Regions from separate parts of the Polaromonas sp. P1_A2 genome, predicted to be linked through region 1. Evidence: predicted binding sites of a transcription regulator. Region 1 holds the regulator's gene; the other holds the start of a gene.
What was found. Region 1 encodes NrdR, which represses ribonucleotide reductase genes. Its sites were predicted from a motif close to CACNANATNTNGTG; they were not measured.
Positions count from the first base shown of each region.

Region 1 (15,544 bases):
CAGTGCGCCTTCGGCTTCGCGCCAGGGCTTGATGGACAGCACCTCGATGCGCTGCGCGATCAGCACGGCGGCCTCGCGCTGCACCTGGGTGCGGTGCTGCAGGTCTTCAATCGTCTTGACGCGCTCGGCCAGCTGCGCCTTCAGGCCGGCCAGCGGTTCCTTGGACAGGGGAGCGCCGGCCTTGGCGGCGTCGCGCTGCCAGGCCAGGGCGTCGGCCAGGTTGAGCTTGGGCACGGCCAGCAGCGCCTGGGCTTTGTCGGCCCATTCGGCGGCCACGGCTTCCTGGCCCTTGCTGCGTTTGATCTCGTCGAGCTTTTCCTTCAGCGGCTTGGCCGCGCCCTTGTCGCGGTTGGACAGGTCCTTGTAGACCTCGGCCATCTGCTCGGCCGTGGGCTCGGTGGCCAGCCAGCTGCGGATACGCGAGGCGCGCTCGCCGGAGGTCGGCGCGGAAAACGCGCCGCCGGTCAGGCCGTCCAGCGGATGGGCTTCGGCCTGCTTGGGGGATGGCGTTTTCACGGCGGGAGTGTCGGGTTTTGAAGATTTAAACATGGGAACGCAAGGTCAAAAAAATAGTTGCCGCCGACCGCAAGGGCTCCCTCGTCAGGGGATTCTTGCGCAGCGGCAGCAGGTATTGGAATGGATGGGAGGCCGCGCCGCGCAACCGCGTTGCGCGCATTGGCCCTGGTCCCATAAAAGCTTTATCAATAAAGCGCTGGTGCTATTTTCGCCTTTTTTAGGGCATCGCCAAATTCAGCTCCGCGCGGGGTGTCCATTTGGCCTCCGGCGGCACGGCTTTGGCCGCGCCCAGGAACAGCCTTTCGGGCGGCAGATCGCGCGAGGCGAGGTAGTCCTTCACCGCCACGCCGCGCTGCACGGCAAGCTCGCGCATGGCGTCGTCATTGACCTTGATGTCGGCCAGCAGCAGTTTTTCCATCTCGGGCACGGGCAGGTCCTTGGCCAGGCCTATCAGGTTGCGCGGCTTGGGCATGTCGGCGCGTTTATAGACTTCCTTGAGCAGCTCCGGGTATTCGGCCGGGCTGATGCTGACAACGGCCGAGGTGGTGCCGCCCTCCTTCACGGTGATGCGGCGTTTTTCGGCGCGCACCAGCGCGTCCAGCCGCTCGCGCTTGAAGCCCTCGCGCTCGGCCTCCACGCTGCTGGTGCCCACCACAGTGAGCTGCAGCGAAGGCCTGTCGAGCAGGGCCTTCGCAACCTTGTCCAGCCCGGCCTTGGCTTCGGGGCGCAGCTCGGCGCTGCCGGGCGCGAAGCCCACGGTGCTGAGCTCCTCGCCGCCGCCGCCGAAGGCGTTGGCCAGCAGGCTGAAAGGCGCGGTGATGGCCTTGACGATCACGTTGACGATGACCTTGACGATGATGGGGCCCAGGCTGAACTGCGGGTCGTTGAGCGAGCCGCTGATGGGCAGGTCGATGTCGATCACGCCGTTGCGGTCGGCCAGCAGCGCGACGGCGAGCTTGACCGGCAGGCTGGCGGTGGAGCCCGGCACCTTTTCGCCGAAGCTGAGCTGGTTCAGGATCACCTTGTTGGTGGCGGTGAGCTTGCCGTCGGGCTGCACCAGGTAGCTCACGTCGACGCTGAGCTTGCCGCGGTTGATGCCGTAGCCCGAGTACTTGACGGAGTACGGCGACAGCGGCGGCAGCTCCAGGTCGCGCACCTTGCCCTTGATGTCCAGCGCCAGCGGCTTGGCCAGGGGGTTGAGCTTGCCCAGGATTTCGAGCGAGGCCGTGCCCTCGGCGCGACCGCGCAGCTCCAGGTCCGCCATATTGGGGGCAGCGGCCGCCGCGCCGCCCGCCGGCGCGGGCGCCACCGACGAAAAGGCGCTGAGCTTGCCGGTCAGGTCGCTGAGGTCGGCCGAGTAGTTCGGCTTGACGAAGCGGTCGGAAAACAGCACCTTGCCGTTGATCAGGCTGATGGGGCCGAAGCTCACGATGGGCGGCGGGGCTGTTGCGGCCGGCGCGGCTTTCGCATCGGCAACCGTCGTTTTGGGCGGGGCCGTGGGCGCTGGCGCGGAGGCCGGCGCGGCGGCCGCGGCGGTGGTCTCTGCGGCTCCCGCCGGCTCCCCGGATTTGACGAGGTCCTGCAGGTTGATGCGGCCGTCGGGCATGACGATCACACGCGCGAAAAAGTCGGTCAGCACGGTTTCCTTGACCTCCACGCGGGTTGCCTTGGCCGGATCCAGCGCCACATGGAAGCCGCGCAGGTTCAGCGCTTTCCAGGCCAGCAGGTCTTCGCTGGGGGCCAGCGTGTTGGCGCGCAGCTCTTCCAGCGACACGTCGCCCGACACCTGGGCCTGGGGCCCTGCCGGCGTCTGGCGATAGGCTACCCGCCCCTTGAAGCTGGCATCGGCGCGCAGCAGCTCGATATTGAGGATGTCGGCAACGTAAGGCTCAAAGGCCTGTACCGGCAGCCGGTCGACCAGCAAGCGGCCCTGCGCCTGGAGCGGTGCCAGGCCCAGGCTGCCGTTGAAATCCAGCTTGCCGGGCTCGAAACGCCCGGAGGCCAGGCGCAGGGAGGCGGTCAGCGGCATGGGATTGGCGGCCTGGGCCCGGGATGCGGGCCTGTCGTCGAGCAGCAGCCCGCCCAGCTGGGCCTTGGCCGCGGTCACCTCAAAAGCCACCGGCTTGGCGCCGGCCTTGTCGGAAAACGACATGGCGCCGCCTTCAAGCTGCACGTCGTTGATGGCCACGGCCCAGGTGGGAGCCCCGGCCCGCGTGGCGGCATCGGTGGGTGGGGGCGCGGGCCTTGCCGCGCCGGAGTTCACCATCCAGCGCTCGTACATCCAGCGCTTGTCGCTGCCCCGCTCCACCAGGGCCTTGGGCTGGGTCAGCAGCAGTTTGGCGGCCTTGAAGTTCTGGCCGGCCACGTCAATGTCCACCTGCGCCAGGTCCACGCGCTTGACCGATACCAGGGAGACCTTGCCCTGCGCCAGTTGCACTTCGCTCAGCGCGAGCTGCGGCGCGCTGAGCCGCAGCACTTGCGGCTTGTCGCCGCTGGCCGCCTGCCAGTTCACGCCCAGCTCGGCGTCGAGCTGGCCGTTCAACGCCGGCAGCAGGAACTGGCCCACGTATTTGGCGGCCATGCCCAGCGGCCAGGCGGCCACCTTGGCCGTCAGTTGGGCGGCCTGGTCGGTGGCGCTGCCCTGGAACGTGAGCAGCGCCGGAATGGCAGGGGCTTGCGGCGCGGCGGGTTTGGCGCCTGCCTTTGCGCCAGCCTTGGCGGGCACAGGGATGGCAGGCGGCTCAAGCCCCACCGAGCCGTCGAATTGCAGCGGGGCGCCGGCCGAAAAAGGCATGGCGATGGCCGTGGCATTGAGCGCCAGGCCGCTCAAGCGGATGTCGGCGGGCGAAGCCAGGGTTTCGTCCAGCCAGTTCACGCTGCCCGCGCGCACCACCACACGGGCCACCTGCAGCTTCCAGGGTGTCGTCGCCGGCGCCTTGGCCGAGGTGGCGGGCTTTGCGGTATCCGGTACGCTTGCTTCACTTTTTGTAGCAGGCGCGGCAGCCGGCGGCAACAGGTTGAGCCGCCCCGACCGGTCGCGGACCACGGACAGCGCGGGCGCACTCAACTCGACCGACGCGAGCTTGACGAACTGCTCCAGCGGGCGCACGTCGGCCATGTACACCTGCAGCCGCTCAAACGCAAGCATGTCGGGGCGGTTAGCAGGCACCTGGCCCACCGCCTGCACGCGCACTTTTTCCGCCGTCACCGTGCCGGAGATCCGCACCTGCGTGGCCGGCGTCTGCTCAAACGCCACTTTGGCGTCGGCATGCAGCACGGCACTTTGCAATTTGTAGGGCAGGCTTGCCGGCCAGTAGGCCAGGTAGGGGTTCAGGTCAAGGCCGCGCAGCATGAAGGTGGCGTCGGTTTTGTGGGTCTGGGCAAAGGGTGTGCCTTCGGCGGCAGTGTCAAAGCTGCTGCCGTTGAGCTTGAAGGCCAGGTGCGGCGAGGTCTTGATCTCCCGCTGGGACTTGAGGTTGCTCAGGAAAGGCACGGAGAGGTTAAGGTCCCTCAGCTCATGGGTCTTGCCGACGGACTGGTCGGCAAAATCCATGCGCCCGCCGCTCACCACGATGTTGTAGACCGCAAAACGCGGCGGATCGCCGGCCGGCTGGTCCGCGGGCGCCTTCAGGCGCTCCAGGATGTCGTCAATGTCATAGCGCCCCCCGCCCTGGTGGGCCAGAAAGGCCACGGGTTCGTCGATCTGCACGGCGTCGGCCACCGGCGCCAGCCGCAGCAGGGATTCCAGTTCCGCATCTATATATATGCGCTTGACGGCGAGCTGGGGCACTTCCTGGGGGGAAGCCTGGGGAGCGCCGGCGGCTCCGGCCTTGGCGATGGCCAGGTCGCTCAGCGTGAGTTCGAGCGACCAGGGCTTGAAGTCGACCGCGCCCACAGTGACCTGCCGGCCCAATTTTTCAGAGGCGACCTTCTCCAGTTGCGATTTCAGGATGGACGGCACGGCCGCATAGGCCAGCACCCAGACCAGCAGCAGCACGCCCAGTGCCCAGGCGGCGCGGCGCCGCCATAGGGGCGAGCGGGCCACGCCGGCAGCCCGTGCCGGCAGGGTTTTTGCGGTGTTTCGCCATTCGATGTCGCGCCATTTATTCTTCAGATCATTGATTGCCATAGGCGTCGAGTTTTTAACGCTGGCGCCAATCGGTCAATGACTTATTTGAAAAAGACGGTCACCCCGAAAGGGCAATATCCAAAAGAAAAACCCCGGGCAGCTGAGCCGACCGGGGTTGACGGCGGGCGTTTATGCTCATGCCGTCGGGTTTCGCAAAGGAGAGATGAATCGTCTCCAGTGCGATGAAAGCAAGTGATTGCTTCCAGTTTTTCCGGGGTTGGTTACCCGGTTGGATGCCCAAATGAATCAGGCAACTGCAGGTTAAACCTCCCGCACCGTGCAGGCAAGACCATCTTTTCAATCACCGGGACCGGAGTGATTGCCGCAGCCTTCGGACCCCCGCCAGCATCCCGAAATCGCCCCAATCGTCCCACATCGGGCATCGGAAACCGCCTACAGCCGGACCCGCGATCCGCTGATCCGGTATTTTTCACGTCGAATCTAACTTAGAGCTTGGTCTCAAAAAGGGGCCGTAACTACCTTGATTCAGGCGGGTTCTGCCCAGAATCAAGGTTTTTATTTGCTTAATCAATATAAAGAAACGATTTGTTATTATTGACAGGTTATTTAACGACCCCATAGAATCCCGCCAGTCCCACAGAAACCTAGGGACAACCCGAATCTCCGCTGCCCCCCTTCCCCAAAGAAGCCGGCAACGTCAAACAGGGGTCAACACCCACAAGGCATGCCTTGGTTTGATGGCGACCCAATCAAAGCCTGCTTGGCCCCCAAAGGGCCTGCAAGCGTAGAAAGGAGTGCTATGACAGCGCTAGGACAATTCGGCCTTGAGGCGCACTTGAAAAGTGTACGCAGCAGTGTTTTAACCATTGCTGATGACATCGCCCAGGGCTTTTTCGAGATCACCCACAACAGCTTCGCCCTCCTGGGCCTGGCGGTCGTATTCGCGGTGATCACACTGACTGCCCGGCCCGACTTGCGTCAGGCCGGTGAATTCAAGCTCATGACCTGGCTGCAGCAGCGCCAGGAAGCGGCCATCGGCTTTACCGAGCCGGCCGCCATCGAGCGCGCCACGGCCTCCAATCCCAAGGACCTGCCGGCCCAGCAGGCGGCGGTGGCTTACTGGCTCAGCAAGAAATACGGCGTGGCGCCGGAGCCCTTGAGCGTGCTGGTGGCCGAGGCCTTCGACATCGGCCAGAAGGCCAAGCTCGACCCGACCCTGATCCTGGCCATCATGGCCATCGAGTCCGGCTTCAACCCGTTCGCGCAAAGCCCGGTGGGCGCCCAAGGCCTGATGCAGGTCATGACCAAGGTGCACCACGACAAATACGACAACTTCGGCGGCAAGCTGGCGGCCTTCGACCCGGTCACCAACCTGCGCGTCGGCGTCAAAGTGCTGCAGGAATGCATCGCCCGCGCCGGCTCCATCGAGGGCGGCCTCAAATACTATGTGGGCGCCGCCAACATGGAAGACGACGGCGGCTACGCCGGCAAGGTGATGGGGGAACACGCCCGGCTGCTGGCCGTGGTGGCGTCGGCCTCCAAGCGCGGCAAGCCCTCGCCCTTCTTTACTGAACCCGGCGGCAGCTCGCGCCCGGTTCCGGCCTCCCTGCCCGGCAAGTCCGAGACGCCGGCCTCCGAAGGCAAGACGCCTGAGAAGGTGGCGCTGCTGAGCCAGTCCTGATCCCGTCGGGGCGCGGCGAGAGGGCCCGTCCCGCCTGCGTCGCAAAGCCGGGCTGCTGCCAGCGCCCGGCTTTTTGCTTTCAGGGCCACGGGAATGGGACGATGCGCCGCGGGTTTTACGCGCCCTCAGTTACACTAGCCAAGTGCGCAACTGGCGATAGGCTCGAGGTTTTTACAACCATTGAAGCTGACGTGGGACACCACTGGGAAGCGCACCGCTGACGGCCGTTGGGCCTCAGCGTTCAGCCGTTCGCCTGGGCAGCCCTTGTTTCATCTAGAGCCACGGCTCATATGAATAGCAGGGACCACGTCTTTAAGGACTGCCATGTACCACCGCAACATCCTGGTCGAACAGACCGACCCCGAAATCTTCGCCGCCATCCAGGCTGAAAACGCCCGGCAAGAGCAGCACATCGAGCTGATCGCCAGCGAAAACTACGCCTCGCCCGCCGTCATGGCCGCGCAGGGCTCGCAGCTCACCAACAAATACGCCGAAGGCTATCCGGGCCGCCGCTACTACGGCGGCTGCGAGCACGTGGACGTGGCCGAGCAGCTCGCCATAGACCGCATCAAGGCGATCTTCGGCGCCGAAGCCGCCAACGTGCAAGCGCATTGCGGCGCCTCGGCCAACGAGGCCGTGTTCCTGGCCTTCCTCAAGCCCGGCGACACCATCATGGGCATGAGCCTGGCTGAAGGCGGCCACCTGACGCACGGCATGGCCCTGAACATGAGCGGCAAATGGTTCAACGTCGTCTCCTACGGCCTGAACGACAAGGAAGAAATCGATTACGACGCGATGGAGCGCAAGGCGCATGAGACCAAGCCCAAGCTGATCATCGCGGGCGCCTCGGCCTACAGCCTGCGCATCGACTTCGAGCGTTTCGCCAAGGTGGCCAAGGCCGTCGGCGCGATCTTCATGGTCGACATCGCCCACTACGCCGGACTGGTGGCCGCGGGCGTCTACCCGAACCCGGTGCCGCATGCGGACATCGTCACCTCGACCACGCACAAAAGCCTGCGCGGCCCGCGCGGCGGCATCATCCTGATGAAGGCCGAGCACGAAAAAGCCATCAACAGCGCCATCTTCCCCGGCCTGCAGGGCGGCCCGCTGATGCATGTGATCGCGGCCAAGGCCGTGGCCTTCAAGGAAGCCATGACGCCCGAGTTCAAGGCCTACCAACAGCAGGTCGTGAAGAACGCGCAAATCGTCGCCGACACCCTGACGCAGCGCGGCCTGCGCATCGTCAGCGGCCGCACCGAAAGCCACGTGATGCTGGTCGACCTGCGCGCCAAGGGCATTACCGGCAAGGAAGCCGAAGCCGTGCTGGGCAGCGCCCACATGACGATCAACAAGAACGCCATCCCGAACGACCCGGAAAAACCCATGGTCACCAGCGGTGTGCGCATCGGCACCCCGGCCATGACCACCCGCGGCTTCAAGGACGAGGAAGCCCGCGCCACCGCCAACCTGATCGCCGACGTGCTCGACAACCCGCGCGACGCGGCCACCCTGGAAACGGTACGCGCCAAGGTTCACGCCCTGACGAGCCGCTTTCCGGTTTATCGCTGATCGCGGCGGACGGCGCGGGAACTATGATTTTGATAGCATCCCGCGCCGATCTCCAGGGGCTTGCTAAGGACCGATTGATGTCTTTAAATTCAGGCCAACACCCATGAAATGCCCCTTCTGCGGCCACCTCGAAACCCAGGTTGTCGAAACCCGGGTGGCAGAGGACGCCGACTTCATACGCCGCCGCCGCCAGTGCGGCGCCTGCGAAAAGCGCTTCACCACTTACGAGCGGCCCGACGTGACCTTCCCGTCCATCGTCAAGAAGGACGGCCGGCGCATCGAGTACAAGCGCAGCAAGATCCTGGGCTCCATGAACCTGGCGCTGCGCAAGCGCCCGGTCAGCACCGAGCAGATCGACTCGGCCATAGAACGCATAGAAGAAAAGCTGCTGAGCCTGGGGGTGCGCGAGGTCGCCTCCAACCGGCTCGGCGAGCTGGTGATGCGCGAGCTCAAAAAGCTCGACAAAGTGGCCTATGTGCGTTTCGCCAGCGTGTACCGCAGCTTTGAGGACATCGACGAGTTCAAGACCCTGGTCGACGAGGTCAGGCGCTAGGAGCCTGGGCGGCAGAAGGCGCTGACCGTTCGTCACGCAGAGCTGACCGGGCGTCGAATACAGGAGGCGGGAGCGCCGGCGCATGCTCACAATTGCGCATGTTCGAAAATCTATCGATCGCCGGCCGTGCCACCTCCCGTCCCCAACCGCCCTGGCGGGTAAGGCGAATCCAGCACGGCTTTACCCTGATTGAAATACTGGTTGTCGTTGCCATCATCGGCATTCTGGCAACGCTTGCGGCGCCTTCTTTCCTGGGCCTGCTCGCCAACTCATCCGTCACCCGGGCCACCAACGGGTTTATCTCGGATACCCGCTACGCCCGCGGTGAAGCCATGCGGCGTGGAAAGAGCGTGACCATTTGCAGGACCGCGGACTCGACCGCGGCGAGCCCCGTATGCTCTACCGGAAACGGCACGACCGTCGGCGGCTGGATGCAGGGATGGGTGGTGTTCCTTGACAGCAACAGCAACGGCAGCTTCGACGCCGCGACCGACATCGTGCTGCGCGCCCAGGAGCCCATGGCCGGCATCAGCGACTTTTACGCCGTGGGCGTCTCCACCCCCACGGCCGTCAGCACCGGGAACGGCATCATTTATGACGCCACGGGCCGCGCCATCGGCCAGTCAGGCCGGTGGCTGGTACATGCCTCAGGCTCATTCGCCACCAACGCTTACTACACCCGCACCCTGTGCATGAACTCGGTGGGCCGGGTCAAAGTCCAGACGGGGGACACCGCATGCTAGGCCTCACCAGAAAATCCCCTCCTTCGCGGCACGGGCAGCAAGGCTCGTCGCTGCTGGAAGTGCTTATATCCATACTGCTCATGTCCTTCGGCATGCTGGCGCTCGCCGGCATGCAGGCCTACTCGGTCGCGGCGCAAAAGAACGCGGCCAACCGCGCCATCGCAAGCGCCCTGGCCACGGAACTGGCGGAAGTGATCAGGCTCAACCCGACCGGTCTTTCAAACGGCAATTACGACGTGGCGATGATGACCACGGGCAACCCCCCGGCCCTCGCGCCCTGCGTTTTTCCCAATTGCACCACCCCCGCGCTGCTGGCTGGCGCGGACCTCACGGCCTTCCAGAGCCGGGTTCGCGCGCTGCTGCCCCAGGGCGGGGTTGAAGTCACCCGTCCCGGCGCCAGCGCAACCCAGGCCAACATCTGGATCCTCTGGGAAGAAGCCAGCGTGCTGGACAACACCCGAAAGGTCAGCGGTGTCGACCAGTCCGCCGAATTGACGTCCGACAACTGCTCGGCCACCGCAAAGGCCCTGGCCACCCTGCCGCGCTGCTTTTACATGAAGGTGCAGTTATGACTTTGCGCGCAACAGGCTGCCCACAGCAGCGTTTCCGTATGCCCGCGGCAAAGTTCGCCGGAAGGCGGCAGTCAGGCTTTACCCTGATCGAGCTGCTGATCTCCATGGTGTTGGGCATGGTGATCATAGGCGCGCTGGTCGTCATGTACCTCTCCGGCAGCACGGCCACGCGCAACGCGCAGGCCCAGGGCCAGATGAACGAAGACGCGCAAATGGCGCTCGGTGTTTTTACCCAGGAGCTGCGCCAGGCGGGGTACAACCCCACGCGCACCGGCGGCGTCAAGAACGACCTGGGCCAGGGCGGCTGGAACCTTTACGCCTGCAACACGGGCTTCACGGATGCCACTGTCGCCAACATGAGCGCCCTGACCTGCGCCGGGAGCGGTGGCTTCGGCCTGGCCGTGGCCTACGAGGGAGACCTCAACACCGGAAAGAACACCGCCGGCGGCTTGCCCATGGACTGCATAGGCAACGGCGTGGCGGCTGCGGGCGCGGGGGGCTACTACACCATGCAGTCGCGCATCTCCATCACCAACAACACGCTGACCTGCCGCGGAAGCGGGAACCTGGCGCAATCGCAGGTGCTGGCTGAAAACATTGAAAGCGCGACGGTGAATTTCGCGGTCGTAGAGCCCGCCGTCCCCAACAGCCAGAACGTGCGCGGCTACCTGAGCGCCTCCGGCATCATCAACCCCACGGATGCGGCCTTGACGGCCCTGCCCATGCTGGACCGCTGGAACAAGGTGGTCGCGGCGCAGGTCTGCGTGGTGGTCAGGAGCGAGAACGTCGTGCTGAAGGACCTGGGCACCTCGGCCACCAAGCCAAGCTATCAAAACTGCGCCGGCACCGATGTCGACATCACCGACGGCAGAATGCGCCGCGCCTACCGCACCACGGTGCTGCTGCGCAATCACGGAGTAGGTTATGTCAATCCCTGAACCACGCCAAACCGTAAAAATGCACGGGCAGCAGGGCGTCGTGCTGATTGTGGCGCTCATCATGCTGATGATTCTTTCGGTTCTGGCCAGCATCTCGATCCGCGGCGCCTCGTCGACCGAACAGGTGGCCAACCAGAGCCGCCAGCAGGCACTGGCCCGGCAAACGGCGGAAACCGCCCTGCGCTTTTGCGAGCAGCAGGTGCAGCTTTACGCCGCCAACCCGGCCACCGGCTTCGCGCCTGAGGCAGCCCCCGTGGGCGCCGGTACCAAATACGGCTGGGAAACCATGGCCAACTGGGACACCCTCGCGCCGACGGCCAACCTCAAGACGGTCGCGTTCACCTCGGCCGGCGACGCCGGAGCCGTTGTTTATTTCACCCGCCAGCCCGAGTGCATGGCGCAGTACCTGACCCCCGCCGACACCAAAGTTTTTGTCACGACGGCCAGAGGCTTCGGCCCTGAAGTCGGCGCAAAAGACGGGAGCGCCCCCAGGGGCACCGAGGTGTGGCTCCAATCTGTAGTAACCATGAAATGATGCTCGACGCGAGCATGAAAGGCCTGGCCATGAAATTTTCCTTTATGCGCAACGTCGCGTTTTACGCGGCCGCGCTGATCGCGGCGGACAGCTCGTTCGCGGTCGTCGCGCAAGAGCCGCTGCTGTCCAAAACCGTGAACGTCAGGCCCAATATCGCGCTGGTGCTGGATACCTCGGGCTCCATGGACTGGGAATGCGTTTATGCCAAGCAAGTCACCGCCGCGCTGCTCGCCGAGTCCCCCGGCTCCACCAGCATTCCGGGCTTTCATGTGGATTGCATTGGCAGCGGCGACCCTCGCCAGAGTTCCCCTGTCAACAACCTGCTGTTTTACAACCCCAAAAAGGTCTATTCACCAGGTTATGTCGGGGGTGTTCTCCAAGGGAACGCCGCAGTGGATAACAACTCGGTCGTGACCATGTTCCTGCCGAAAACAGGCGTCGACCCGACAACCTTCACCACGTCCGCCGCCCTCTCGAATACCGGAAACTACGACAGCTACAAAGTTACAAACAGCAAGTTCCAGTTCAATGGCTCCAATACTGCCGGCAGCGGCAGCACCAACCCGTTCGGGCCGCATGGCGGCACCCGCACGGATTGCGCTGGTGCCACCTGCACCTTTGCCGAAGAACGCCAGAACATCGCCAACTGGCGCATGTACCACATAGACCGTATCAGTTCGGCAAAGACCGGCCTGTCCGCAGCCTTCGCGAGCCAGGCGGACAACTTCCGGCTGGCCTATGGCGACATCAACGGCACGCCCAATACGATGACGGATTTCGGTGTAGCCAAACCCGCCTTTTACGCCTGGCTTGACGCACGCGTGGCCAGTGGCGGCACGCCGCTGCGCGGCGCGCTTGACAGGGTCGGCAAGTACTACCAGAACAATGCCAACAGCGGCCCCTGGGGATCCAAGCCCTGGTCGCCCCCGGCCGGTGAAACCGCGGCCAGCCACCTGTCCTGCCGCCGCTCCTATTCCATGCTGATCACCGACGGTTTTTACACCGATGCCGCGCCCGGAGGCGTAGGTGATGTCGACAGCACACTGGGAACCAAATACACCCATGCGCTGGATTCGACCAAAACCTACCAGTACAAGCCAGGCGACAAGACCGACATCCGCAACCGAGGCAAATCTGACAAGGCGAACGGCACCAGCGGCACCGCCGACACGCTGGCCGACATCGCCCTGAAGTATTGGGCCACCGACCTGCGCGGCGACCTCGCGAATGACAACGGTACCGGCGATCCCGCCGCCCCGCCGTTCTGGCAGAACATGACCAGCTACATGGTCAGCTTCGGCGCCCCGGGCCAGATGACCAATGCCGAAGTGGCCAGCGCCAAGCTCGGCAACCTGAACTGGGCCACGCCCGTGCTCAACACCGTCACGACGATTGACGACATGCGCCATGCCGCCCACAACGGCGGCGGCGACTTCCTGACGGTGACCGATGCGCAACAGTTCGCGACCGACCTGGGCAACGTCATCGGCAGTATCGCAAGCCAGCAGTTCTCGCAAGCCGGTGTGGCGGCGTCCGCCGTGACACTGACCGCGGGCACCAAGAAATTTGTGCCCTACTACACCAGCGGAACCTGGTGGGGCAATGTGCAGATGGTCAACCTGACCGCCAATGGCGACAGCGCCGGCGTGGCATGGCAGGTCATCGCCACCGACGGCAACGGCCAGCCTACAGGCGTCACCACGCTGCCCGCCCCGGCTTCCCGAAAGATCTTTGTCTGGACCGATGCGGCCAAGCAAGGCCTGGACTTCACCTACACCAACATCACCACGGCGGCCAACAGCCTGAAGGGCACCAACACCAATATGCAGATGAGCAATGCGGTGACCTCCGACATGGTGGACTACCTGCGCGGCGTGCGCACCAAGGAAGGCGCGGGCATGAGGAAGCGGCCCGCGGTTCTGGGCGACATCGTCAACTCGACACCGTCCTTCATCAAGAACAATACCAACCCCCAGTATGAGAAGCTGCCGGCATCCACCCCGGGCTTGACCACCTATGCCGCCTACATGGCCGCCAAGGCGGCGCGCCCCGAAGGCGTGCTGTTTGTGGGCGCCAATGACGGCATGCTGCACGCCTTCGGCGAAGGTAACGGCGCCGCCGTCGGTGGCCGCGAACTCTTTGCCTATGTCCCACGCTCCGTGCTCGGAAAGCTGGAAGCCCTGACCGACAGCGGCTACACCTATGCCCACACCTACTCGGTGGACGGCCCGTTGACTGAGGTCGACGCCTATTTGACCACCCCCAACCTGACCGCCGGCGGCACGTCGACGGGATGGCGCAACCTGGTCATAGGCACCACCGGCGCCGGCGCAAAGTCCGTCTTCGCGCTGAACGCCACCGACCCCGTCAACATGAATGGCAAGGCGGTTTTGTGGGAACTCAATCCGGACCCGGCATTCCCGGTGATGCCGGGTAATTCCACCACCTCGTTCGCGGAACTGGGCAGTGTGCTGAGCACGCCCCAGAGCGGCATCACGGTCAGCGGCGACTGGGTGACCATCTTCGGCAACGGCTACGACAGCAAATCCGCCAAAGCCAGCCTCTTCATCGTCGAAACCGGCACCGGCAAGCTGCTCAAGGAAATCAAGACCGACAACACGCTCGCCAATGGACTTGGCGGCGTGCGCCTGGTGTACAACGCCAAGCAGCAGATCATCGGCGCCTATGCCGGCGACCTGCAAGGCCGGTTGTGGAAATTCGACCTGAGCGGCGCCACATCCTCCGCCTGGGGCCTGGGTAACGGCGGCGTCGCACTGTTCACCGCGCTGAACGGCGTCACGCCCTTGCCCATCACCGCCCAGCCGGCTGTCCTTGAGCGGGTCGACCAGCCCAGCTTCCTGCCAAGCTACCTGGTTTCCGTGGCGACCGGCAAGCTGTTTGAAGCCGGCGATCCCGCCGTCACGACGCCCGTCCAGGCGGCCTATGGCCTGTGGGACAAAAAGCCCTTCGGTTCGACGGGCACCGACACCGTTCTTGACTCCCAGCTGGAGGTCCTCAAGGCCACCGCCGTCACGGTCGGCATAGACCCGAGCACCGGCAACACCATCAACGGCGGCGGCGTCACGGGCTTTTACACCGTGAGCTTCAACAATCCGGCGGTCACCAGCCTTGACTGGGCCACACGGCGCGGCTGGAAACTGCCCCTCAATGTGTTCACGGGCCAGCGGGACATCTATCCGCTTCAGATACAGGGCGATATCGTCAAGATCGATACGGTCGCGCCCCAGGCCAGCTCATCGAGCTGCCTGGCCTCTACCAGCAATGCCTTGAGCTTCTACATCAATCCCCTGACCGCCTCTTGCCGCACGGGCGGCACGCTGGACACCAATGCCGACGGACAAATCAACGGCAGCGATGCCAATGTCTGCGCCTACACCTCGCTGGCCGACGGTACGGACGTGGTCCTGACCATCCTCAACTCGATTGGTGAAGACACCGGGGTGAAGGACGTGCAGAACTCCAGCGGCCACATCAAGGTCCGTACGGGCAACCCGCCCCCGCCCCAGGACTGCACCAACCCGGCCTATGCGGTGGCCCACGTTGCCGAATGCGGCAGCTGCGCCGACGCGGCTTACGCTGCAGCGCATCCCAGCGAATGCACGACAGCCAACTGCAGCAGCGCCGCTTACCGGGCCGCCCACCCCGGCGAATGCCCAGGCTCCGTCCTGAACCGTTCGTGGCGCCAACTGTTCCCGCGTGCCAACTAAGCTTGAAAATCGCTGCTTTTACAAAGAGAATCGTCCCATGATGACCAAATTGAAAAAAAACAGCGGCTCGGCGGGCTTTACGCTGATTGAGCTGATGATCGTGGTGGCGATAGTCGGCTTGCTGGCCGCGATCGCCCTGCCCTCCTACCAGAGCTACATCGCGCGCGGCAACCGTGCCGCGGCGCGGGCGCAACTCTCCCAGGCCGCGCAGTACATGCAGCGCTTTTATGCGGCCAATGACCGTTACGATGCGGACCGCACGGGCGCGCAAACCATCTGGGCGACCATGCCGCCCGCCTTGCTGAGGGCGCCCGCCGAAGGCACCCAGCTCTATGCGATCTCCAACACCGGCGCCGGTCCCAGCAGCGCCACTTCGAGCACATTCACGCTTATCATGCGTCCTTTGAGCACGGCCAGCATGGCCAACGACAAGTGCGGCGGCTTCACCATGACGCAGTCGGGAGCCAGAGGCATCACCGCCGCAGGCGCGACCGCCTCCCTGATCGCGGAATGTTGGCGTTAAAGCACTAGGCCCCGTCCCTGATGAGGCCGCAGCAGGACACAATGCAGCAGCCCATCCATACAGCCTCCGCCCTCGAATTCATCCAGACCGCCCTGC
Region 1 covers NZ_JBFTZI010000001.1:1,428,971-1,444,514, reverse strand. The annotation lists partial or broken gene AC1D09_RS06965 (DUF349 domain-containing protein) at 1-549, opposite strand, end outside; gene AC1D09_RS06960 (DUF748 domain-containing protein) at 734-4,645, opposite strand; gene AC1D09_RS06955 (lytic transglycosylase domain-containing protein) at 5,406-6,287, shown strand; ZMP/ZTP riboswitch at 6,424-6,553, shown strand; gene glyA (serine hydroxymethyltransferase) at 6,612-7,856, shown strand; gene nrdR (transcriptional regulator NrdR) at 7,960-8,409, shown strand; gene AC1D09_RS06940 (GspH/FimT family pseudopilin) at 8,508-9,152, shown strand; gene pilV (type IV pilus modification protein PilV) at 9,146-9,724, shown strand; gene AC1D09_RS06930 (PilW family protein) at 9,763-10,662, shown strand; gene AC1D09_RS06925 (pilus assembly PilX family protein) at 10,649-11,197, shown strand; gene AC1D09_RS06920 (pilus assembly protein) at 11,227-14,925, shown strand; gene AC1D09_RS06915 (type IV pilin protein) at 14,975-15,448, shown strand; gene ribD (bifunctional diaminohydroxyphosphoribosylaminopyrimidine deaminase/5-amino-6-(5-phosphoribosylamino)uracil reductase RibD) at 15,490-15,544, shown strand, end outside.

Region 2 (15,544 bases), 900 kb from region 1:
CCGAGCTACCCTTGCCGCGCCAGCCGGCCATGGTTCGCCAGGCCGTCGAGGACGATTCCAGCTTCGCCTATTCGGACGTGGATTCCGGCATGCCGGGGCGGCCGATGGAGCACGATGTGTCCTTTGTGCGGGATGCGCGGCGCAAGGCCTTCTGGCGAAAACCGCTGACGCGCCTGTCGCTGTCCCTGCTGTCCCTGCTGCTGCTGGCCGCGCTGGTGGCCCAGTGGGCCGTCCAGCAGAGGGACATGCTGGCCGCGCTGGAGCCCCGGCTGCTTCCGGCGCTGCAGGCCTTGTGCGGCCCGCTGCGTTGTGAAATCCGCCCGCCTCGCCATATCGAGGCGCTGGTGATCGACAGCTCCACCTTCAACCGCATCGCGCCCGACGCCTACCGCCTGAGCTTCACCCTCAAGAACACCGGCGTGGCGACGCTGGAAATGCCCTCGCTGGAGGTGACCCTGACCGACACCCAGGACCAGGCCGTGGTGCGCCGCGTCCTGGCGCCGGCCCAGTTCGGCGCCAAGGCCGCGACGCTGGCGGCCCAGTCCGAGCTGGCGGGGCTGGTCATCATGAAGGTCTCGGGGGATGCGGCCGGCGGGTCACCCCCTTCCTCCTCATCTTCTTCCGCTTCCGCGGCCGCGCCCCTGCGGGTGGCGGGCTACCGTGTCCTGGCTTTTTATCCCTGATTGAAACGAGAAAAAATCAATGTCCGCTGTTATCTGTGGCTCCCTGGCGTTTGACACCATCATGACTTTCGAGGGGCGCTTTTCCGAGCAGATCCTGCCCGACCAGCTGCACATCCTCAATGTGTCCTTCCTGGTGCCGGCGCTGCGCCGCGAATTCGGCGGCTGCGCCGGCAACATCGCCTACAGCCTGCGGCAGCTGGGCGGCACGGCCCTGCCCATGGCGACGGTCGGCAGCGACGGCGCCGAGTATGTGGATCGCATGAAGACGCTGGGCATCAGCACCGAGTTCGTGCGCCAGGTCGAGGGCACCTACACCGCGCAGGCCATGATCATGACCGACCGCGACAACAACCAGATCACGGCTTTCCATCCCGGCGCGATGATGCAGGCCCATGTGACCCGCATCGCGGCGCGCGGCGACATCAAGCTGGGCATCATTTCGCCCGACGGCCGCGATGCCATGCTGCAGCATGCCGAGCAGTTCAAGGCCGCCGGCATCCCCTTTGTGTTCGACCCGGGCCAGGGCCTGCCCATGTTTGACGGCAAGGAACTCGCGCATTTCGTCGAGCTGGCGACCTGGGTGACGGTCAACGACTACGAAGCCAAAATGCTCTGCGACCGCACCGGCCTGTCCTGCGCCGAATTGTCGCGGCGCGTGCAGGGCCTGGTGGTGACCTTGGGCGCCGAAGGCTGCGAAGTCTGGATAGACGGCGAAAAAACCCTGGTGCCGCCCGTGAAGGCCGAGGCTGTGGTGGACCCGACCGGCTGCGGCGACGCCTTTCGCGGGGCGCTGCTGTTCGGCCTGGAACAAGGCTGGCCGCTGGCGCGCTGCGCCGCGCTGGGCAACCGGGTCGGCGCGCTCAAGATCGCGACGCGCGGCGGCCAGAACTACACACTGTCGGCCGAACAAATCTCGGCTTAAAGAGCGCCCCTCAGGCGGGTGGGCCGTCCTGGCCCGCCGCTTTCACCAGCTCATCCCAGGCGGCGCGGCCGGCCGCCGCGGCATTCACGCGCAGCTGCTTGCGCCTGGAGCTCTCCCCGCGCGCCAGCGTGACCGCCTGCTGCGGCACACCGAGGCAGCCGGCCAGCCATTTCACGAGTGCCTGGTTGGCCTTGCCGTCCACCGGCGGCGCCTGCAGCCGCAGGCGCAGCGCGAGCTGGCCGGCTTCGCCGTGCAGGCCCACGACCTGGGTTTTGGCGGCATTCGGCACCACGTGCACATCGACCAGCACGTCGCCGTTCTTTTCCATCCGCAGAAAGGCAAGCTCAGGCAGTGGCATGGGCGGGATGATGGCGGGCGTGGGGAGCGGGGCGGGCATGAAAAAAGCCCGACATCTTTCGATATCGGGCTCTAAGCAGAATTACCTTACTGCTTACGGCTTGCTGGCGGTCGGAAACGGCCAGGCAGCTTGCGGGTTCAGAGTAGTCTGAGCCGCAGGGGCAGCCGCTGCAGCGGGTGCTTTCGCAGCTTTGGCAGCAGGTTTTTTCGCGGCTTTCTTCGCAGCGGGCTTTTTCGCTGCTTTCTTGGCGGCAGGCTTCTTCGCAGCGGCTTTCTTGGCCGCTGGTTTCTTCGCTACCTTTTTCGCGGCCTTCTTGGCTGCTGGCTTTTTCGCTGCGGCTTTCTTCGCCGCTGGCTTCTTGGCCGCTACCTTCTTGGCTGCTGGCTTTTTCGCTGGCGATTTTTTCGCAGCTGGCTTCTTGGCCGCTACTTTTTTCGCTGGAGCTTTTTTAGCCGGAGCTTTTTTCGCTGCTACTTTTTTAGCAGGAGCCTTCTTAGCTGCTGCCTTTTTAGCAGGAGCCTTCTTCGGAGCAGCTTTTTTAGCCGCAGTTTTTTTCGCAGTTGCCATAGTTTTCTCCTTGATCACGTTGCAAAGAGCACTTCACGGTTGGAGTACGTAAAGCGATTCACGGCGTTGGGCCCCGGATAAACCGGTCCCAGCGCCGCGAACACAGGAGCAAAGCCCAGCGCGCACTCTGCGGTGTCGTCGTTGGTCGTTGCAATTCTAGAAATCATTGTCGGCTTGTGTTGCGCGTCTTGTTCAATCAATCCCAGGAAAGGGCACCACCGGACTGGTACTCGATCACGCGGGTTTCAAAGAAGTTGCGTTCTTTTTTCAGGTCGATCATTTCGCTCATCCACGGGAATGGATTCTCCTCGTTGGGGAAGAGAGTTTCAAGTCCGATCTGCGTGGCGCGGCGATTGGCGATGTAGCGCAGGTAGCCCTTGAACATGGAGGCGTTCAGGCCGAGCACGCCGCGCGGCATGGTGTCCTCGGCGTAGCGGTATTCCAGTTCGACGGCCTTCATGAACAGGGCCTTGATCTCGGCCTTGAACTCCGCCGTCCAGAGGTGCGGGTTCTCCAGCTTGAGCTGGTTGATCAGGTCGATGCCGAAATTGCAGTGCATGGACTCGTCGCGCAGGATGTACTGGTACTGCTCGGCGGCGCCGGTCATCTTGTTCTGGCGGCCCAGGGCGAGGATCTGCGTGAAGCCGACGTAGAAGAAGAGGCCCTCCATCAGGCAGGCGAAGACGATCAGCGACTTGAGCAGGGTCTGGTCGGCCTCGGGCGTGCCGGTCTTGAAGTGCGGGTTGGAGATGACTTCAATGAAAGGGATCAGGAACTGGTCCTTGTCCTTGATGGACTGGACTTCGTTGTAGGCGTTGAAGATCTCGCTTTCGTCCAGGCCCAGCGACTCAGTGATGTACTGGTAGGCATGGGTGTGGATGGCTTCCTCGAAAGCCTGGCGCAGCAGGAACTGGCGGCACTCGGGTGCCGTGATGTGGCGGTAGGTGCCCAGCACGATGTTGTTGGCGGCCAGCGAGTCGGCGGTCACGAAGAAACCCAGGTTGCGCTTGACCAGGCGGCGTTCGTCCTCGGTCAGGCCGTTCGGGTCTTTCCAGAGCGCGATGTCGCGCGTCATGTTCACTTCCTGCGGCATCCAGTGGTTGGCGCAGGTGGCGAGGTATTTTTCCCAGGCCCATTTGTATTTGAAGGGCACCAGCTGGTTGACGTCGGTCTGGCCGTTGATGATGCGCTTGTCGGAGGCTTTGACGCGCTGCGCCTTGGCGGGTTCGGCGGAGACGGGAGCCGAAGGGGCCGCAGCTTGCGCAGGTGCGAAGGCGCCGTCGTTGAGCATGCGCACTTGCGCCTGGGGTTGCTCGGCGGCGTTAAAAGAAAGAGGCGGAAGTTCCATCGAGCGGCCTTCGGGCGAGCCGCTGTTCTGAGGTGTTTGCAACGATGGTTTGACTTCTTCGTCCCAGGTCAACATAGAGGTTTCCAATACTGTGGGATTATGAAAGCAGCGATACAAAATGAAAAGTGTTCATTCACATCGCTACAAAATTGTGTTGCTCATATACATCGAATCGTGCGGCCGGGTGGCCGCGCGATCCGGTGTTTTTTTATTGGCAGGCCTCGCATCCCGGGTCATCGATCGCGCAGAACTTGATGTCGGTGGCGGGCGTTGCATTCATCTGCGCCTGCGCCGCGGCGGCCGCCGCTTCGAGCGCGCTCATGCCGCTGCTCGCGGGCGCGGAGCCGGATGACACCGAGTTCATCTTGCCCGCGGTCACGGTCGATTTCTCGGCGTGCGTCGCACTCTGGGTGCGCAGGTAGTAAGTGGTCTTGAGGCCGCGCAACCAGGCCAGCTTGTAGGTGTCGTCCAGCTTCTTGCCCGAGGCGCCCGCCATATAGATATTGAGCGACTGCGCCTGGTCTATCCATTTCTGGCGGCGCGCCGCCGCCTCGACGATCCAGGAGGTCTCGATTTCGAAGGCCGTGGCGTACAGCGCCTTGACGTCCTGGGGCACACGGTCGATGGGGCGCAGGGAGCCGTCAAAGTGCTTGAGGTCCACCACCATCACGTCGTCCCACAGGTTCAGGCGCTTGAGGTCGCGCACCAGGTAGTGGTTGATGACCGTGAATTCGCCGGACAGGTTGGACTTGACCGAGAGGTTGCCGAAGCAGGGCTCGATGCAGGCATCCACGCCGATGATGTTGGAGATGGTGGCGGTCGGGGCAATGGCGACGCAGTTGGAGTTGCGCATGCCGTCCTTGGCGATCTTCTTGCGCAGGGCTTCCCAGTCCAGCGTGGCGGAACGGTCGATCTCGACATAGCCGCCGCGCTGCTCAGCCAGCATGTCCAGCGTGTCCAGCGGCAGCACGCCCTTGTCCCAGAGCGAGCCCTTGTAGCTGGCGTACTTGCCGCGCTCTTTGGCCAGCTCGGTGGAGGCCCAGTAGGCGTGGTAGCAGACGGCTTCCATGGACTTGTCGGCGAACTCGACGGCTTCCTGGGAGGCGTAAGGCACGCGCAGCTCATACAGGCAGTCCTGGAAGCCCATGATGCCCAGGCCCACGGGGCGGTGGCGCATGTTGGAGTCGCGGGCCTTCTTGACGGCGTAGTAATTGATATCGATCACGTTGTCCAGCATGCGCATGGCCGTGGTGATGGTCTTCTTGAGCTTCTCGTGGTCGACCGCGCCGTCCTTCAGGTGCTGGACCAGGTTGACGGAGCCGAGGTTGCAGACGGCGGTTTCGGTGTCGCTGGTGTTGAGCGTGATCTCGGTGCACAGGTTGGAGGAGTGCACGACGCCGGCGTGCTGCTGCGGCGAGCGCACGTTGCAGGCGTCCTTGAAGGTGATCCAGGGATGGCCGGTTTCAAACAGCATGGACAGCATCTTGCGCCACATGTCGGTGGCCTGCACCTTGCGGGAGGGCTTGATCTCGCCGCGCTCGGCCTTGGCCTCGTAGGCGGTGTAGATCTTCTCGAAATCCTTGCCGAACTTGTCGTGCAGGTCGGGCGTGTCGGACGGCGAGAACAGGGTCCAGCTGCCTTTTTCCATCACGCGGCGCATGAACAGGTCGGGAATCCAGTTGGCGGTGTTCATGTCGTGCGTGCGGCGGCGGTCGTCGCCGGTGTTCTTGCGCAGTTCCAGGAACTCTTCGATGTCCAGGTGCCAGGTTTCCAGGTAGGCGCAGACGGCGCCCTTGCGCTTGCCGCCCTGGTTGACGGCGACCGCCGTGTCGTTGACGACTTTCAGGAAAGGCACTACGCCCTGCGATTCGCCGTTGGTGCCCTTGATATGGGCGCCCAGGGCGCGCACGGGCGTCCAGTCGTTGCCCAGGCCGCCGGCGAATTTGGACAGCAGGGCGTTTTCCTTGATGGCATCGTAGATGCCGCCCAGGTCGTCGGCGACCGTGGTCAGGTAGCAGGACGACAGCTGCGAGCGCAGGGTGCCGGCGTTGAACAGGGTGGGCGTGCTCGACATGAAGTCGAAGGACGACAGGATTTCGTAGAACTCGATGGCGCGCTCTTCGCGGTCGATTTCGTTGAGCGACAGGCCCATGGCCACGCGCATGAAGAAAGCCTGGGGCAACTCGATGCGCTGCTTGCGCACGTGCAGGAAATAGCGGTCAAACAGGGTCTGCAGGCCGAGGTAGTCGAACTTCAGGTCGCGTTCGGGCTTGAGCGCGGCGCCCAGTCGGGCTAGGTCGAACTGCTGTAGTTTTTCGTCGAGCAGCTCGTTCTGCACGCCCTTGGCGATGAACTGCGGGAAATATTCGGCATAGCGGATCGCCATGTCCGCCTGGGTGACTTCCTCGCCCAGCACTTCGCGGCGGATGGTGTGCATCAGCAGGCGCGCGGTGGCGTAGGTGTAGTCGGGGTCTTTTTCAATCAGGGTGCGCGCCGCCAGGATGGAGGCCTTGTAGACCTCGTCGATGGGAACGCCATCGTAGAGGTTGCGCATGGTTTCCGCGACGATGGGGTCGGGCTTGACGTCGGCGCCCAGGTTGGCGCAGGACGCTTCGATCAGAGCCTGCAGGTTGCGGATGTCCAGGGCAACGCGGTTGCCGCGGTCGGTCACGTGGATCAGGGGGGCCGCAGGCGCCTGGGTCTGGGGCTGGCGTGCGCGCTCCTGCGTGCGTTTTTCGCGGTACAGCACATAGGCGCGGGCGATCTCGTGGTGGCCGCCGCGCATCAGGCCGAGCTCGACCTGGTCCTGCACGTCTTCTATATGAAAGGTGCCGCCGCCCGGGCGCGAGCGCATCAGCGCGCGGATCACCGCCTGGGTCAGGCCGTCGACCGTTTCGCGCACGCTGGCCGAGGCCGCGCCCTGCGTTCCGTGAACGGCCAGGAAGGCTTTCATCATGGCCACGGCGATCTTGTTGGGCTCAAACGGCACCACGCCGCCGTTGCGGCGGATGATCTGGTAGTGGGCAAGCGGATTGGACTGGGTGTTGGGTTCGCTGGCTGCCGGGTTGCCGGCGGCCAGACCGGGTGTTGCGGGCACTGCGTGTTGTGCTGTTTGCATGACTTCCTCTTTGCTTTGTTTTATGACTGGCTGATGTGCTGTTGCGGGCAATCCGTTTGGCGGGAGCGGTTCAAAAACATGAACCAATTTCTCACCGCCGGGGCCCGAATTACATCAATCTTGAATTAGGGCTTAGGCACTATACCTAGGGTATTGGGGGAATACAAGCCACTACAGGTAGTGTACCGCCGAGTTTATGGACCGTTACGTTTTGTGGCTTTTTCATTCCACTTCGGACCCCTCGCCTAAGGCCTTTGTATTCGTGCCGCTCATCCCGCGCAAAGCCTGATTTCATCAGGCCTGCGGGCATTGTGCGACGCTGCGGCGCGCCTTGTCGCGGGCTTTGGCCTGCCAACACAAGCCCATGTTAGCGCGGTAAAAATAACGGAAAATTTTCCGCGGCAAAGCGCACCACACTGGTGTGGTTTTGTGCCGCGCGCCGCTCAAACAGTTTCGGGAAAGTACCTAGCCGGCAAGGCCAGCGAGTCTTGCAGCAAGGGCCAGTCGAAACCCGCACCGGGGTCCTGCTTGCGGCCCGGCGCGATGTGTTCATGCCCCGCGATGTGGGCGATGGGATAGGCCTCGAGTAGCGCGGCGCACAGCCCGGCCAGGGTCTCGTACTGCGGCGCTTCGAAAACGCCGCCCTCCAGGCCTTCGAGTTCAATGCCGATGGAGTCGTCGTTGCAGTTGCCGCGTCCGCGGTACTTTGATTCCCCGGCATGCCAGGCGCGGTCGCCGCAGCCGACAAACTGCCACAGGGCGCCGGTGCGGGCAATGAAGAAGTGCGACGACACCTGCAGGCCGCGTATGCCCTGGAAGTAAGCGTGGGCTTCCCAGTCGAGCTGGTTGGTAAAGAGCCGCTGCACGTTGCCGTTGCCGAATTCGCCGGGCGGCAGGCTGATGGAGTGAATCACCACGAGGTCGATCTGCGCGCCTTCCGGCCGCGGGCCGAAATTGGGCGATGCCAGCGCGCGTGCATAGCGGTACCAGCCATCCCGCCACAAGGGTTGCGGAGCGCCGTCCCGGCTTTCAGGCGGGGTCATCGGCGGCGTCGAGTCCATCGGCGGGGTCTTCGCTGCCCGGCGTGACGATATTGAGGCGGGCGATGCGGTAGCGGATCTGGCGCAGGCTCAGGCCCAGCCTGGCGGCCGCCGCGGTGCGGTTGAATCCGTTTTCCAGCAGCACTTTCGTGAGGATGCTGCGCTCCTGCCGATCCAGGTAATCCTGCAGGTTTTCCGGAACGGCGACTTGCTCTTCGGCTGGCGCATCGAAATGCAGCTCGCTGCCGTCGCCCAGCGCCACCGCCCGGTGCAGGGTGTTTTCAAGCTCGCGAACGTTGCCGTTGAAGGGCAGGGCGCGCAACTGGCCCAGCACGGACTCGGTCAGCTCGGGTACGGGGAAGCCCGACTCCTGGCAGATCCTTGCAAGCAAGGCCTTGCACAGGTCCGGCAGGTCTTCGCGGCGCTCGCGCAGGGCCGGCACGTGGATCTCGATCACATTGAGCCGGTAATACAGGTCCTGGCGGAAAGTCCCCGCCTGGACTTCGGCCACCAGGTCCTTGTGGGTGGCGCTGACGATGCGCACGTCCACCGGGTCCTCCTGCGCCGAGCCCAGCGGGCGCACGGTGCGCTCCTGGATGGCCCGCAAGAGCTTGGATTGCATGGCCAGCGGCAGGTCGCCGATTTCGTCGAGGAACAGGGTCCCGCCTTTGGCCGCCTGGAAGTAGCCCTGCCGGTCCTGGGCCGAGCCGGTGTAAGCGCCCTTGCGCGCGCCGAAGAACTCCGCTTCCAGGAGGTTTTCCGGGATGGCGCTGCAGTTGACAGCCACAAACGGGCCTGCCGAGCGGTGGCTGCAGCCGTGCACGGCGCGCGCGACCAGTTCCTTGCCGGTGCCCGACTCGCCCTGGATCAGCACGGGCGCCATGCTGCCGGCCACCTTGACGATGCGCGACTTGACGGCGCGCATGACGGCTGATTCGCCGACCAGCTTCTGCAGGATCAGCGGGGTCTCGGCGGCCATCGGCAGGGGCAGCGACAAAGGGGCGATGCCCGAGTCTGGCGTGCCGCGCTGGGTTTTTTCGGCGGCCGGCGCCGGATGTTTGGCACCCTGCACGGCCGACGCCACCACGCTGCGGAACTGTTTGAGGTCGACCGGCTTGGTGAGGTAGTCAAAGGCGCCGGCCTTCAGGGCCTCGACCGCGTTTTCGGCGGAGCCGTGCGCGGTGATGACCACGCAGCGCTCGCTGCGCTGCTGGCTCACCATGTCGCGCAGCAGCTCCAGGCCCAGGCCGTCCGGCAGGCGCATGTCGGTGATGACCGCGTCAAAGCGGTTTTCGCTGAGCTGCTGGCGGGCCTGCAGCAGATCGCCGGCGGCTTCCACCCGGTAACCCTCCCTGAGCAGGGTCAGCTCATAGAGGGTGCGCAGGTCCGGCTCGTCGTCGATGACGAGGATGCGGGCTTGCTGGGGAACGGGGGCTTGCATGCTCATGGTGTCAGCTGGGCATTGTGGCAAAAGAAGGCGAGGGCGTGTTCGGGGATTGCGTGGAGGGCCTGAACATGACGAAAAATTCGTTGCCGTCGGTGCCTTCGCGCAACACGCGCTGGTAGCCGATCATGGCGCCATAGCGTTCGCACAGCTCGCGGCAGATATACAGGCCCAGCCCGCTGGAGCGGCTTTCCGATGAGAAAAAAGGCTCGAACAGGTGGGTCTGCACGGTCTGCTCCAGCGGCTGGCCGTCACTCCAGACGGACAGGCGCGCCTGCCCCGGCGCCACGTTCAAGGTCGCGACTTCGATCGCGCCGGCGCAATTGCTGGCATAGCGCAAGGCATTGTCCAGCAGGTTGATCATCAGGCGACGCAAATGCTCGGGTTCAAAAACCACGACGGCGTTGTCCGAGGCCGTCGTGACGCGCGTGCGCGCGGCGGCCGCGGTCTGCCCCGCCCAGTCGGAGGTGATTTTCTGGACGGTGTCATCCAGCGGCAGCGTGGTGGTTTGCGGTGAAGGCAGCTGCGCCTGGGCCCGCGAGATATTCAGCACCTCGTCGACGATGCGCGCCAGCCGCTGCGCGTTTTGCCTGACCATGGCGGTGAGCTGGCGCTGCCCCGCGTCCTGCAAGTCCTCCTCGAGCAGTGCGTTGGCTTGCGAAATGGCGGCCAGCGGGTTGCGGATTTCATGGGCCACCGCGGCCGACATGCGGCCCATGGCCGCCATTTTTTCGGTTCGCACCCGCGCTTCCATTTCGCGCAGGTCTTCCAGGAACATCACGCACAGGCTCTCATGCGTGCCGTTCGGCGATGCGGCCAGCCGCGTGCGCACATGCAGCCGCCGGGTGTTGCCGCCCGCATTGCCCAGGCTGATGTCCTCTTCCTGCGGTGATTGCGCCGCGAAGGTGCGGTGCGTCAGTTCGGCAAGGGGTTGCCAGGCGGCTTCCGTGGCCAGGATGAAGGGGGCGCTGCGCACCGCGTCGCCGGCCGCCAGCAGGCGGCGCGAAGCCGGGTTGGCCGAGCGCACGATGCCGTTGACGTCGACCACCAGCACGCCGTCGGCCAGGGCTTCAATGACCAGTTCATTCACCTGGGTTTGCATGCGCGCGGCCGACTGGCTGCGTTTGGCCAATTGCTCTTCCCTGGCCAGGCGCAGGGCCAGGTGGTTGGCAAGCAGCGCGACAAGGAAGAAGCCGGAGCTGCTCAAGCCCGCCTGCAGGAAACGCGCGTTGGAGTCGCCCGGTCCTTGTAGCGAGTTCCACCAGGCATCGGCCAGCAGCAGCAGCGTCACGCTCGAGGCGGTCCCGAAGGCCAGCAGGATGGGGCCGAGGATGGAGGACAGCAGCACCGGCAGTGCGAACAGCGGGGTGTAATTGATGCCGCCTGACTGCAGGAAGTTCAGCGCCGAGAAGGCGACGACGTCCACGCCTATGGTCAGCACCCACTGCGCGTCAAAGGTGCTGCCGGGCGGCCGCGGCCGCGACCAGACCCGCACGGCCAGGGTCGCGCACAGGTAGGTGATACAGGTCGCGATGGACCAGTGGCTGGTGGTGTTGCCCAGTACGTAGATGAAGGCCTGAAGGACGACCAGCACGGCGGCGATGGCGACGCGCGCTGTCATGAAAACATGCCAGAGGCGGCCGAAGGAGCCGGGCCCGGACGTGATTTCCCAGCTGCCTGAGCCCTTGTCGCCGCCGGTTTCAAACCAATGGGACGGCGTGCTCATCTAGCCTCCGGCCTGGCGCCGGTGCGCATCGCTGCAGTAAATGCCTTTGCTGCCGATCAGCGCTTCGGTTTTCGGTAAATGCACGCCGCAAACCTCGCAGGCGACGATTTCAGTGATGGCGGGCCCTGGTTTTTGCGGGGCCGGCTGGCGGGCCGGCGCGGCCTCGCCTCGTTCTGTTTCACGGTTGTGCCGCCAGATCCAGAACACCACCAGCACCAGGCCCATGACCAGCAGGTATTTCATGCCCGCCTCAGGATGACTTCAAGCACAAAGCGCGAACCGGCATAGCCCAGCAGCAGCAGGCCGGAGCCCAGGTACAACACGTGCACCGCCTTGCGGCCGCGCCAGCCCAGGCGCGCCCGGCCGATCAGCAGGCCGGCAAAGGTCAGCCAGGCCAGCACCGAGAACACGGTCTTGTGGTTCCACTTCCAGGCCAGGCCCGGCCCGTAAAGCGTTTCGGCGAACAGCCAGCCCACGAACAGCGTGGCCGACAGCAGCACAAAGCCGGCTTCGACGAAGCGAAAGGTCAGGCGCTCCAGCGTCATCAGCGGCACGCCGGCGTCGGTTTGCGCGGCCAGCCGGATGGAGCGCTCCGAGCGCGTCATGAGCCAGCCGTGCACGACTGCCGCGGCAAACAGCCCATAGGACGCAATGCCCAGGGCCCAGTGCAGCGGCAGCCAGGGCGATGCGATGGCATGGTAGGTGGTGCCGGGGAAAACGGCCGCCAGGATGACCGCCACGCTGCCCAGGCCCGCCAGTGCCCAGTGCGCATGTAGCTGCGGAAACAGGCGGCTTTCGATCGCGTACACCGTGAGCACCAGCCAGACGGTCATGGACAGCGCGGGCGCAAAGCCGAAACGGGGCGGCTCGCCCAGCAGGCCGTCAGCCAGCGCCAGCGCGTGCAGCAGCCAGGCGGCCAGCAGCAGGCCGCGTACGGAGGCGGCACCCAGGCGCGGCGCGGCCAGCGCCAGGACGGCATAGGCGACAGCGGCGCCTGCCGCCGCCGCAAGACCCCACCAGTCGCTCAAAGCTAAAATCATGGCTAGAGTTTAGCCTTTACTGCTTTCCCGGCGGCTTTACCCGCCGGCCTCTTGGCAGCTTTTGGCAGCCTTTCCTTTCCCACCTAACCGCCCCACGCCCGTGGCGCCTCCCCATGGCCTCAGCCCTCACCGACAAGTTATCCCGCCTCGTCAAGGAAATGCGAGGCCAGGCCCGCATCACCGAATCCAATGTGCAGGACATGCTGCGCGAAGTGCGCATGGCGCTGCTGGAGGCCGACGTGGCCCTGCCGGTGGTGCGCGACTTCATCGCCCGGGTCAAGGAAAAGGCGCTGGGCCAGGAAGTGATGGGTTCGCTCTCGCCGGGCCAGGCGCTGGTCGGTATCGTCAACAAGGAACTCGCCGCCACCATGGGCGAGGGCGTGAGCGATATCAACCTGGCGGCGCAGCCGCCGGCGGTCATCCTGATGGCCGGCCTGCAGGGCGCGGGTAAAACGACCACCACCGCCAAGCTGGCCAAGCACCTGATCGAAAAGCGCAAGAAAAAAGTCCTGACGGTCTCGGGCGACGTTTACCGGCCAGCGGCCATCGAACAGCTCAAGACGGTCACCAAACAGGCCGGCGCCGAATGGTTTCCCAGCACGCCCGAGCAGAAGCCGGCCGACATCGCCCGCGCGGCCATCGACTACGCCCGCAAGCACTTCTTTGACGTGCTGCTGGTCGACACGGCCGGCCGGCTCGCCATTGACGAAGCCCTGATGGCCGAAATCAAGGAACTGCACGCCATCCTGAACCCGGTCGAAACCCTGTTCGTTGTCGACGCCATGCAGGGCCAGGACGCGGTCAATACCGCCAAGGCCTTCAAGGAGGCGCTGCCGCTGACCGGCATCATCCTGACCAAGACCGACGGCGATTCGCGCGGCGGCGCGGCGCTCAGCGTGCGGCAGATCACCGGCGCGCCCATCAAGTTTTCAGGCACCAGCGAGAAGATCGACGGCCTGGAGGTGTTCGACGCCGAGCGCCATGCGGGACGCATCCTGGGCATGGGCGACATCGTGGCGCTGGTCGAGCAGGTCGCCGCCGGCGTGGACGTGGCGGCGGCGCAAAAGCTGGCCGCCAAGATCAAGTCGGGCGACGGTTTTGACCTCAACGACTTCCTGGGCCAGCTGCAGCAGATGAAGAACATGGGCGGCCTGTCCAGCCTGCTGGACAAGCTGCCGGCGCAGATGACCGCCAAGGCCGGCCAGGTCGACATGGACAAGGCCGAGAGGGACATCAAGCGCAAGGAAGGCATCATCCAGAGCATGACGCCGCTGGAGCGACGCAAGCCCGAACTCATCAAGGCCACGCGCAAGCGCCGTATCGCGGCCGGCTCCGGCGTGCACGTTCAGGAAGTCAACCGGCTGCTCAACGAGTTCGAGCAGATGCAGGGCATGATGAAGAAGATGAAGGGCAGCGGCATGATGAAGATGATGAAGCGCATGGGTGGCATGAAAGGCATGCCCAAGTTCTGAAAAACCGGGACCATAAAAAAGCCGCTTGATCAAGCGGCTTTTTATTTGGGAAGGGAATTTCAGGCCGCCTTCAGCCGCGGCTGGGCCAGCCGGCTGGCATGCAGCCAGGCGCGGCGCAGCACCGCGGGGGAGCGGGTCTCTTCCGGAATCAGCAGGTAGTTTTGCGCGCGCAGGGCCGTGCCCACGCCGACCTTGCTGGTGAGCACCGTCATCGGGATGGACAGCAGCAGCGGCAGGCCCACCGGGATCAGCCAGACCAGCGCGCGCGCGTCGATCACGGCGATGCCGACGGCCAGCAGCGCGATCACGCCCGACATGGGTGCCAGCTGCGCCAGCGCATGGCGCCAGGGCACGGCGGCCGCTTCGCGCGGGGGCGATTTCCATTCGAGCTTCAGGCCCGTCAGCGCCACCACCACGAACAGCGAGTGCGCCAGCATGCGGATGGGGGCCTGCAGCAGGGCGATCAGGGTTTCCAGCAGCGCGCTGCGCAGCAGGCTGGCGGTGCCGCCGTAGGACTGCTGCTGGCGGTTGATCAGCACGGCGGCGATGCCCAGGATGCGCGGCAGGAACAGCATGCACAGCGTCCAGGCCCACAGCGACATCAGCTCACCCGGCAGCAGGGTCCAGTCGGCGATCATGGGCGAGCCCGACAGCCACAGCGCGGTGCCCAGGGTCAGGAAGCACAGCCACAGCGGCGCCGACAGGTAGGCCATGGCGCCGGTGCCGAACATGGAGCGGTGCACCGGGTGTATGCCCGGCTCGGCGATCAGGCGCGAGTTCTGCAGGTTGCCTTGGCACCAGCGGCGGTCGCGCTGCAGCTCGGCCAGCAGGTCGGGCGGCTGCTGTTCATAGCTGCCGACCAGGTCGCCCACCAGCCAGACGTGGTAGCCGGCGCGGCGCATCAGCGCGGCTTCGACAAAATCGTGCGACATGATGCTGCCGGCCATGCCGCCCGTGCCCGGGATGTGGGCCAGCGCGCAGTGTTTCATGAAGGGTTCTATGCGGATGATGGCGTTGTGGCCCCAGTAGTGCGACTCGCCCATCTGCCAGAACTGCATGCCCAAGGTGAACAGGCGCCCCGTCACGCGCGAGGCGAACTGCTGCGCGCGCGCATGCAGGGTCACATGGCCTATGGCCTGGGTGGCGGTCTGGATGATGCCGGCCCTGGGGTTGGCTTCCATCAGCTTGACCATGGAGACCAGGCAGTCGCCGCTCATCACGCTGTCGGCATCCAGCACCACCATGTAGCGGTAGTCCTTGCCCCAGCGGCGGCAGAAGTCGGCCACGTTGCCGGCCTTGCGGTCGGTGCGGCGCTTGCGCAGGCGGTAATAGACCTCGATCTGCGGCTGGTCGGGGTGGCCGGCCAGCTGGGCGCGCAGGTCTTCCCAGGCGGCGCGCTCGGCCTGGATGATGTCCGGGTTGTTGCTGTCGGACAGCACGAACACGTCGAAGCTCCGCACGTGGCCTGTCATGGCCACCGACTCGCAGGTGGCGCGCAGGCCGGCGAACACGGTGCGCACGTCCTCATTGCAGATGGGCATGATGATGGCGGTGCGCGTGGACGCATCCAGCGGGTAGTGCTGGACTTTTTTCGCCGACAGCGCGTGCCTGTCGCCGAAGAGAGTGACGTAAAAACCCATCATCGCGGTCATGAAGCCGGTCACCACCCAGGCCGAGAGCAGCGCAAACAGGCTGATCTGGCCATATTGCAGCCAGGCGTTGTCGTAGTCGGGCTGCATGTCGGCAAAGATGCTGGTCGCCAGCACCGTGCTGACCAGCGTCAGCAGCAGGAACACCGCGCGGCGGCGCCTGGCCGCGCGCTGCCA
Region 2 covers NZ_JBFTZI010000001.1:529,016-544,559, forward strand. The annotation lists gene AC1D09_RS02515 (zinc-ribbon and DUF3426 domain-containing protein) at 1-683, shown strand, start outside; gene AC1D09_RS02520 (carbohydrate kinase family protein) at 703-1,605, shown strand; gene AC1D09_RS02525 (DUF167 domain-containing protein) at 1,616-2,002, opposite strand; gene AC1D09_RS02530 (histone H1-like DNA-binding protein) at 2,057-2,530, opposite strand; gene AC1D09_RS02535 (ribonucleotide-diphosphate reductase subunit beta) at 2,727-3,953, opposite strand; gene AC1D09_RS02540 (ribonucleoside-diphosphate reductase subunit alpha) at 4,087-6,996, opposite strand; gene ampD (1,6-anhydro-N-acetylmuramyl-L-alanine amidase AmpD) at 7,440-8,039, opposite strand; gene AC1D09_RS02550 (sigma-54-dependent transcriptional regulator) at 8,026-9,483, opposite strand; gene AC1D09_RS02555 (sensor histidine kinase) at 9,488-11,206, opposite strand; gene AC1D09_RS02560 (PP0621 family protein) at 11,207-11,449, opposite strand; gene AC1D09_RS02565 (cytochrome C assembly family protein) at 11,446-12,246, opposite strand; gene ffh (signal recognition particle protein) at 12,360-13,718, shown strand; gene mdoH (glucans biosynthesis glucosyltransferase MdoH) at 13,778-15,544, opposite strand, start outside.
Region 2: AC1D09_RS02540 (ribonucleoside-diphosphate reductase subunit alpha) is a predicted target of NrdR. The motif match lies at 7,166-7,179, and genes of this name have one in related genera.